3 regions of the Bowmanella denitrificans genome follow, and region 2 is predicted to be linked to each of the others. Evidence: predicted binding sites of a transcription regulator. Region 2 holds the regulator's gene; each other region holds the start of a gene.
The links. The regulator FliA, encoded in region 2, starts transcription of late flagellar genes. The targets are predictions, from matches to a motif close to CTAAAGNTNNNNNNNNNNNNGCCGATA.

Region 1 (3,281 bases), on a different contig from region 2:
GCCATTTGGCAGGGCTTACGACCGTATCAGCAGTTTAGTTGGCGTAATGTAAATAAATCGGTAACATAGCTCTGCTACGTCATTTTCTAATTATAATTTAGGTAGTTACATGAAATCACCGGTTCTTCTTTATATAGTTATCGGCGGATTGCTGGCGGTGCTCGGCTATTTTGTCCTGCCCGCGCAAGCTGTCTCATCAAACCAGGCGCTTGCCCTGGGATTAATCGTCGGCAGTATTGCTACACCATTATTAGCCACTTTATTTGGCCAGCAGAACGCTTCTGCCAGTGGCACAGATAATGATGACAATAGTGACAGCAAAACTCTGTATGTAGGTAACCTTCCCTACCGTGCCAGTGAACAGGATGTTAAAGCCCACTTTTCAAGTCATGGGACAGTTGTATCAGTGCGCCTGATGAAAGACAGGCGTACAGGCAAACGCAAGGGATACGGCTTTGTGGAAATGCAGGGTGATGCAGAACTGATTGTCAGCACGCTGAACGATACGGAGTTTCAGGACAGAACACTTAAAGTGCGTATGGCCAAGGACAAGCAAGACGACGAGTAGTCATTAAAAATGAAAGGCCCTGAAAAGGGCCTTTTGCTTATTGTTTATCGTCTTTACTCTCTGGCTTGGCTTTGTCTGCAGTCGCTTGAGAGTCTGGCAGGTTATCCAGCAGACGCTGGTTAAAACTGTGGAATTTATTGATAGCCTGCAATAAATCCGGCGTATCCACATCCAGCATCCTGTTGACCAGCCCGTTAATCAGATTGTCGAAAGAATTGTCGTCCTGCAGTTTTTGCCGGGACTGTTCCACCATATCCAGCATCTTGTCCAGATAGTGCGAAACCGGTTTGGCATAACCTTCCATTTCTTTAAACTTGTCGTCACCGTGCTGAACCGCTTCATAGGTTTGGGTAACACGGGTCTGCTCTTGTCTGCTCAGCTGCAATGCATAGCCGGTCAGTTCTGTTTCATCAAAACCAAGTTTCAAAGCCTGCTCGAAGGCTTTCTCCACGTCACCGTTGAAAAACTCGTCGGCCAGGTCCGCCGTTTTATCTACCAGATCCCCTATGGCTTTGAGTTCCTCTTCATCCAGCTCGCCTTTTACTGAGAAGCCATATTCATTCTTCTGGTAAAACAATGTGCTCTGCTCGGCGCGCACATTAAAGGTAGAAGACTCGTCCCCATCAGACTCTGTGCTGCTGGTCTTTTCTGCATCCGCATTGTCTTTGGCTTGTTCCTTTTCCGCCTGACTACGCAGTACCAAGCTGCGATTCAGTTCAAACTGGCGAAGGTCATCAAAACTGATGGTGACTTCGTCACCATCGCGGGTGCGCACCGTCAGCTCACTGCTGTCCTGGCGGCTGTAGCTCACTGACTCACTGTAGCGCAGAGCAATCTGGTCATCTTCCTCTTCTTTATTACCGAAGATTTCGTTTTCCAGATTCTTAATGCCGTCTTCTATCAGCTCCCGACTTTTCTTGATGCCGGTGGAGATCTCTTCGTTCATAAAACCGGCCAGATCTTTCTCAGCCATCTGCACACCTTTGAGCACGCCACTCCTGGCCTGTTCAAACATCTCGGTCAGCTTTTCGTCATCCATACCTTTTGACTGCGCATGGCGGATAGCGCCACCAACGAAGCGCAGTACGTTTTTAGCCACCTCTTCAAAATCAAACAGGCTTTTGTTGTCCTGCGGCTTCGCCACAGGCAAGCTGGGACGACGATCATCCAACAACAAAGACTGGCTCAACGCGTTACTGAATATCTTAAGACTCATAAAACGCTGCGACTGCGCAGCATTCGTCAGAGTCACCGCATTTTGCTGCTGGTCCGTCGTCTGCCTCACACCGTCTTCCTTTGACGGTCCTTGTGGCTCAGAACGGCCAACATGAGGCGTGCGTTGTTCAAGACGCGCCTTTAGTTCGCCTAAATTCATGATAATGTCCTCAATACCTCTCGACTTATTATCGACCAAATTAGTACAAGTTTTAGTCATTACTGTTTAAAAGTTTTGTCTGTTCTAAAATTTGCGCATTTAGCTAAAGGCTTTACAATCGGCGGCCTTTTAGTGGAGGTAACATGCGACCAACCGAAATAGACAGTAATCAATACGAAGCACAGCTGGCAGACAAAGCGTCTGAACTGCAAGCCCTGTTAAGCGATTTTGCTATGCCGGAACTGACGCTCTATCCGTCTGCCCCACTCCACTATCGTATGCGGGCCGAGTTTCGCGTATGGCATGAGGGTGAAGATCTCTATCACATCATGTTTGACAGCCAGACCAAGGAAAAGTACCGGGTAGACCACTTCCCACCAGCCAGTTTACTGATTAACCAGGTTATGGCGGACTTATTGGTGTTGCTCAAACCCAATCAGATATTGCGACGAAAACTCTATCAAATAGACTACCTCAGCACGCTGAGTGGCGAAATTTTGGTCACCCTGGTCTATCACAAACCTCTGGATGCACAGTGGCAGGCAGAAGCAGAGCAGTTACGTGACACACTGCGGAAAACGTACCAACTGGATCTGGTTGGTCGCGCCCGCAAGCAAATGCTGTTGCTCAATCGCGATCACGTTATTGAAACGCTGAACATCAAATCCAGACCCTATCAGTTCAAGCAGATTGAAAATAGCTTTACCCAACCCAACGCCGGGGTGAACTGCAACATGATCGAATGGGCACTGGATGCCACTCAGGATGCCAGTGGAGACCTGCTGGAGCTTTATTGTGGCTTGGGTAATTTCACCCTGCCGCTGGCACAAAATTTCCGGCGCGTACTGGCCACCGAAATATCCAAAGCGTCAGTAGAAGCAGCTAATCACAATGCCCATTTGAACAAGGTCGAGAATGTTACCGTGCTGCGCATGTCCAGCGAGGAATTCACCGAAGCCCTGCAAGGTAAGCGGGAATTCAAACGAATGGGTGAGGTGAAATTGTCAGAATTTGACTGCCAGACCGTATTGGTGGACCCACCACGGGCTGGCCTGGACCCGGACACCTGCGAATTGGTTAGCGGCTACCGCAACATTTTATATATATCTTGCAACCCGCTAACCCTGAAAGACAATTTGCAGCACCTGAGTAAAACTCATGACGTTACGCGGTTTGCCCTGTTTGATCAGTTTCCTTATACCCATCATGCCGAGTGCGGTGTGATGCTGACGAAGAAACCTTATTTACCCGCGTAGAAGGCAGCGCCCCTGGCAATAAAACGAAGTTGCTGATTTAAACGCTGCGCATGCACCTTACGCTGCGCAGCATTGGCGTCGA
Region 2 (3,281 bases):
TTGGCAATCTCATCTACTTCGGGCTCACCAAACACCTTAAGCATATGTACCAGGTTGTCTTCGACTTCTTTGACTAACTCGATGACTTTACGGATAACCTGACCGGTCAGATCCTGATAACCCTGAGCCATCAGCACTTCGGTCAATAGTTCGTTCAGTTTCGCCGAATCAACACTGGCCTCGTCAAGAAGCTTATCCATATCATGGCAAAGCGTTTTAAATTCACCCAATTGCAACTGACGTGTCATCAGCCTTTTCCAGTCTGGCAGAATTTCATTAATTCTGGCATTCAGACGTTCAGCGATAGGCATACTGGTCTCAACCGCATCCATCGTGCGGTTAGCTGCATCTTCCGTGGTTTCAATTACATAGTTGAGTCGACTTTGTGCATCAGGAATATCTTCCTGAGCCAAATCCGCGATGCGGGCATCCAATTGGAAATTGTTAAGTGAATCATGTAACTGACGTGTAAGTTTGCCCACTTCGGCAAACAATTCCATGGAGTCTTCCATGGTCACAGATTCCAGCAGTTGCATGGCACCCTGGTTGTCTCCCTGCTCAAGCAATGTCACCAGTTGGCGAGCATCCTCAAGCGACATGGGAGCTTGATGAGTATCAGTCATTAAGGCGTTCCTTATGCTTTAGGATCCGCCAGGGACTACCCAAGGCGCTCAAATATCTTTTCGAGTTTCTCTTTCAGCGTAGCTGCAGTGAAAGGTTTCACCACATATCCATTTACACCGGCCTGGGCTGCTGCAACAATTTGCTCTTTCTTCGCTTCCGCTGTCACCATCAGAACAGGGGTGTGTTTCAAGCTATCATCAGCGCGAATGGCTCTGAGCAGATCAATCCCCTGCATCCCTGGCATGTTCCAGTCAGTGATAACAAAGTCGAAATCGCCTTGTTGCAACATTGGCAACGCGGTATTCCCGTCATCAGCTTCCTGAACATTGGTAAAGCCCAGGTCTTTGAGAAGGTTCTTGATGATACGTCTCATTGTCGAGAAATCGTCGACAACAAGAATTTTCATGTTTTTATCCAAAACTGCCTCCAGTGAGGAATCAACCAACTGTTATTCTTATTAAATTCTATTCCATTTGCCAGCTTTGCATGCGAGTTCTGAGTCTCAACATGGCCTGACTATGGATCTGACTAACCCGAGACTCACTGACTTCAAGCACTTCGCCTATTTCGCGCAGGTTCAGTTCCTCGTCATAATACAGTGACAGCACAATGGCTTCCCGTTCAGGCAAAGTAGTAATAGCATGGGCCAGCGCTTTTTGAAACGATCCCTGCAACAAATCATCAAAGGGTGCGTCAGTGCCCCGGTTCTGTTCGGTGCTAATTACATCTTCGGTAATGCCCAGATCTTCAATACCCACCAGTCTGCCGGCATTCACTTCGTTCAACATCTGGTGATATTCATCCAGACTGACTTGCAATTTCCCGGCAACATCGGCATCACGCGCATCGCCGCCAGTTTCACGTTCAACTGCTTGTATAGCCTCGGCGATGGCGCGGCTGTTCTTATGCACCGAACGGGGTGTCCAGTCGCCTTTACGAATTTCGTCCAGCATAGCACCGCGGATGCGAATACCGGCAAAGGTTTCGAAACTGGCTCCCTTGGAACCGTCAAAATTTTTGGCGGCTTCCAACAAACCAATCATGCCAGCCTGAATAAGATCGTCAACCAACACGCTGGCAGGCAGACGCGCCATCAGGTGGTGGGCTATACGCTTGACCAGTGAGGCATGTTGCTCCACCAGCTTCGTTTTATCGTCGAATTGCTGATAGGCGGCTGCTTTATTGTTCACACTTTATCTCTTTGGACCGCAGAATTCTGATTGACTAACTGTTCCAGGAAAAACTCCAGATGCCCCCCGGGCTGCGATGGTATTGGCCATCTTAGCGCCTGTTTAGCCAGATTATTGATGGCCACTGCCGCTGGCGAACTGGGATAGGCTTCGATAATGGATTTTTGCCTGCGTACCGCTTTACGAATGTTCTCGTCAAACGGAATTGTGGCAACCAATTCCAGGGCAACATCCAGAAAACGATTGGTTACTTTTGACAGTTTAGCAAAGAGTTCTTGTCCTTCGCGTAAGTTGCGCACCATATTGGCCACAATCTTAAAGCGAAATACACCATGGTCACGATTCAAAATCTTGATCAGCGCATAAGCATCCGTCAAAGAAGTCGGCTCATCACACACCACCACCATAATATCCTGGGCTGCGCGCGAGAAGCTCAACACCATATCGGAAATACCGGCGGCGGTATCCACAATCAGCACGTCGATTTGGCTGCGCAATTCACTGAAAGCGCGAATCAATCCGGCATGTTCTGTGGGGGTCAGCTCTGTCATGGACTGCGTGCCAGAGGTGGCCGGTGCAATTTTGACCCCATAGGGGCCTTCCACCAGCACTTCTTCCAACAGACATTCACCCGACAGTACGTGAGATAAATTCTTTTCGACCCGCAGGCCCAACATTACGTCAACGTTGGCCAACCCCAGGTCGGCGTCAAGCACCATGACCCTTTTGCCTTGCTTGGCCATAGCGATGGCTGTATTCAGAGTGATGTTGGTTTTACCCACTCCCCCTTTGCCACCGGTAACGGCAATCACTTTGATTAGATTGGGCTGGTTCATTCGTCTTAAGCTACTCGCTTGATCCTCAATCATATTGATACTGCTGAGTTTACAACCTGCTGCGTTCTTGTAGGCATTAAAGCATACTGCTTAAATAGTCTCGCTGCACAAGAAATTATGTACTTGGCATCGGCCGCCTTAATGTCCTCGGGCACCTTCTGCCCATCCGTCAAATATCCGACGGGCAATCTGTGCTCCAGGGCCAGGCTGATGGCTTCGCCGAGACTGTAACACTCATCAAGTTTAGTGAAAATACAGCCCTGCAAAGAAATCTGCTTATACGTCATAAGCTGATGCTCCATCACTCTATGCTGCGCATTCGCGGCCAACACCAGATAATGTTTGATATTAGCATAAGATGATTCAGCCAAGGTATCTAACTGTTTGATTAATCTGGTGTCTCTTTGACCAAAACCGGCAGTATCAATCAAAACCAGGCCTTTATTGCGAAACTGATGGAGCAGATCGGACAATTCTTCGGCACTGGCCGCTTTCTTTACCGGGCAGCCAATAATCTTGCCGTAAGTCGCCAGTTGTTCGTATGCGGCAATGCGATAGCTGTCAATGGTAATAAGCGCTACCTGATTGGCACCATAACGCTGCGCATACTGCGCCGCCAACTTGGCAATCG
Region 3 (3,281 bases), on a different contig from region 2:
GGCCGATGGGACGGTGTAAGTTGTCGAGCACCCATTGTTGTAGCTGAATAAAACGGGTTTCCTCGCTGGCCTGCACCGTCAGTGGTCGTGAATACTGGGTCTGATTGCCACTGCGGCGCAGGTACATGACCAGCTCCTGGGCAACGGTTTGGGCCAGATGTAGCCCCAGATCTTCTTCCAATATCGCCAGGCACAAATCAATGCCCGCCGTCATGCCGCCTGAGGAATAGTATTTATCCTCTTTGTGATACAAGGCCTCGGCATTAACCTGCACGGCAGGAAAGGCGTCCTGCAATTGCTGAGCAAAGCGCCAGTGAGTAGACAAGGTTTTGCCATTCACCAGACCACTGGCGGCCAGTAAGAATGCCCCGGTGCAAATGCTGATTAGTTTTTCAAGCTGACTATCCTGGCTGCACAACCAGTGCAAAAACACAGGATTCTGCTGTAGTTGCTGGTTACCGCTGCCACCGGGCAGCACCAGATAATCCAGTGCAGGACAATCATTCAGTGCGACGTCTGCCATCAGTTTCAGACCGTTTTCGGCCCTGACCGGTTGCGTATTCAAACCCAGCAGATGTATTTGATAAAACGCCGGGCGCCCCAATTTTTTCAGCTCCTCATTAGCCTGCCCAAAGGTATCTAAAGCACCTGCTAAATCAACGGCTTGCACCTGCTCATAAATAAAAATACCCACTTGCTTCATTGGCTGCTCCACCTGAGGTTTTAAGCAACTATAACAATGCCCAGCATTGACCGAAAGGACACGAACAGTGCAAATTCGGCCATAAAATATGAGATTTCAGGCGGCTTGATGAAGCGAATCAAGAATATCCAACAAGGCGGTTTCGTCCGGCTCCAGGTCGGTTTGTTGCGCTCCGCTGAGGCGCTGACGGGTATGCCAGTCGCAATTTTCAATCACAACCGGGTCGATATAGCCAGGGTCATTGTGCAATGACAAAGGACCTGGATGCAGACATTGCCAAAGGCGCGCAGAATCAGTCAGTTGTTGCTGAAAATAGGCCGCCTGAATCTCGGCCTGTCGCCAATGTTCGGTATCTGCCTTAAGGGGAAAGGCGGGGGCCCCCGTCAGGGTTTCGGTGGCCTCAGGCAAGGCCACCGCAGACGGCTCGCTGACAATCTGCAGGCGTTCAAGCAGATTTTGTTGCAGCATACTCAGCAGCAGACTGAAGGTCTGGCCCTGGCCCGGCCGGGCGGCCTGGCTTAGCTTACCATTGAACTCCAAATCGTTGACGATATTGCGCATACTCTCCCCACCTTCCGGCTACACTTGGTTATCGTTTACGCAGCACATAACTTTAGTTTGCTTTGTGGCGGTGATTCAAAGAAGATGGCTGGAGCAGTAACTATTGGATGTACGAAACTCAGGCTAAGATGGCGACCCTGTCCTACCATAATAAACGCGTATTAGTCGTTGATGATCAACGACCCTTTCTAATCCTGTTGCGCGGCATAATGAACAACCTGGGTGCCACTTCTGTTGTCGTGGTGCAAAACGGTGAATCTGCCGTGGCGGCCTGCCGCCAGGAGAAGTTCGATATCATTATTTCCGATCTGCATCTTGGCAGTGACAAAAAAAACGGCTACCAGTTGTTGGAAGAACTGCGGGTACGCAAGCTGATCAAATCCACCACCATCTATATGATGGTCAGTGCCGACAGCGACCGGCCAATGGTGTTAGGCAGCATTGAAAAACAACCTGACGGTTACATTATCAAGCCGTTTTCACAATCGCAGTTACATAGCAGATTGTCCCGTGCCTACCACAAACGGCACACGCTCAAAGACGTTTATCAGAAAGTGATGGACGGTGAAAATGTTGCTGCCATTGAGGAATGCCGCAAACTCATCCGTTCCGGTAACAGATATAGCAAATACTGTCTGTCCATCCTGCTGGATTTACTGTGGCGGGAGAACCGCAATGAAGAAGCCCTGCAGTTACTCAACTCTATCAGCGACGCAAAGCCCCTGCCCTGGGTGAATATTGCCCTGGCACGCACGCATTTATACCTTGGTAATATTCCTGATGCCATGCTGCTTGCCAGCCGGGTCGCCGCACAGAAACTCTATGCCGTGGAAGGCCTGGACATCATGGCCCAGTGCCGGGTTAAGCGAAACGAGTTGGATGACGCACTAAAAACTATACAAGCAGCCCTGAATATTGCCCCATTTTCTCTCACCCGGCAGTTCCTGGGCTGTGAGATAGCCAGATTAGCCGGCGACTTTGAGTTAGCCAAAAACTGTTGCCAGGCCATTTTAGAGCAAAGCAAAAAGTCGGTTCATCGCAGTGTCACGCACCTTTGCAACTATGTACGCAGCATATTGGACGCTGCGGAACAAGCCGAAGATAAGAAACTGCGCAACCGTTATCATCAGGAAGCCATGCTGGTGTTGCAACGTAACCGCAACGATGAATTGTTAAGCCGCACCAGAGAAAGCTTTGACTACAATATATTTGAAGATCTGGTTGGGGCCAGAATTAACCTGATTGACGGCAAGCTGCTGGAAGCCAAACGCACCTTAAATGCCACACAGTTCGAACTGCGCAGCCGCTTTGAGGAATATCCCATGGCACTGGCACCGGATTCCCTGACCCTGATGACCGATCTGGGGGAATTTGAAGACGCGAATCGCCTGCTCAGTGAACTGAAAAGCAGCAACCTGCCGGTGGATCCCAATCTGCAATATTTAATTGGTAATATTGAACGCAGGCAAACTGAGGTCAGAGAGAACTACAATAAGCACAACAGAGCAGGTATTTCGCAATATGCGGAAGGTCAATACGAGGCAGCCTACCAGTCATTTCTGCAGGCCCAGGAACTGGCCCCCATGAACACCGGGGTGGCACTGAACTTGCTGCAATGCTTGCTTAAATTGATGGAAAAAATGACCAAGCCCGACCAGCAACTGCTGATGAAATGCCGTCAAACCTACAGAATGGTAGATGGCATGCGTTTGCCGGAAAGTCATCAAAGCAAGTTTGACAGTATAAAAGAAAATGTTAAAAGCTATCTGGAGCACAGATGAAAAAGCACACACTGATCCCCGCATTGTTGGCCAGTCTGGCAATAGGTTGTACCAGCACTGACAATCCCTGCGAGCGAATTCTTGAAGTGAAGCAACAGGAACAGCAGTGCGCAGAGTGGCGCAAGGTGATGATGGATAAGGAGCATCCACAGCAGGCGCTGACAGCAAAAAAACGCTATGAGGAAGCCTGTCTGGAATTACGATACTATCGCGATCAATACGACACTATCTGTAAA

Region 1: the regulator FliA is predicted to act here: its motif matches at 1,973-1,999, upstream of ABD028_RS12280 (DUF5610 domain-containing protein).
Region 3: the regulator FliA is predicted to act here: its motif matches at 1,294-1,320, upstream of ABD028_RS05855 (VC2046/SO_2500 family protein).

What each region holds. Positions count from the first base shown of each region.
Region 1 is NZ_BAAAEI010000013.1:175-3,455, forward strand. Features, by position in the region: gene ABD028_RS12275 (RNA recognition motif domain-containing protein) at 110-568, shown strand; gene ABD028_RS12280 (DUF5610 domain-containing protein) at 606-1,943, opposite strand; gene trmA (tRNA (uridine(54)-C5)-methyltransferase TrmA) at 2,087-3,199, shown strand; gene fabR (HTH-type transcriptional repressor FabR) at 3,184-3,281, opposite strand, start outside.
Region 2 is NZ_BAAAEI010000023.1:384,547-387,827, reverse strand. Features, by position in the region: gene ABD028_RS19315 (protein phosphatase CheZ) at 1-623, opposite strand, end outside; gene cheY (chemotaxis response regulator CheY) at 659-1,042, opposite strand; gene ABD028_RS19305 (RNA polymerase sigma factor FliA) at 1,089-1,814, opposite strand; gene ABD028_RS19300 (MinD/ParA family protein) at 1,811-2,683, opposite strand; gene flhF (flagellar biosynthesis GTPase FlhF) at 2,680-3,281, opposite strand, start outside.
Region 3 is NZ_BAAAEI010000006.1:657,235-660,515, forward strand. Features, by position in the region: gene ABD028_RS05850 (GlxA family transcriptional regulator) at 1-703, opposite strand, end outside; gene ABD028_RS05855 (VC2046/SO_2500 family protein) at 800-1,264, opposite strand; gene ABD028_RS05860 (response regulator) at 1,372-3,045, shown strand; gene ABD028_RS05865 (hypothetical protein) at 3,042-3,281, shown strand, end outside.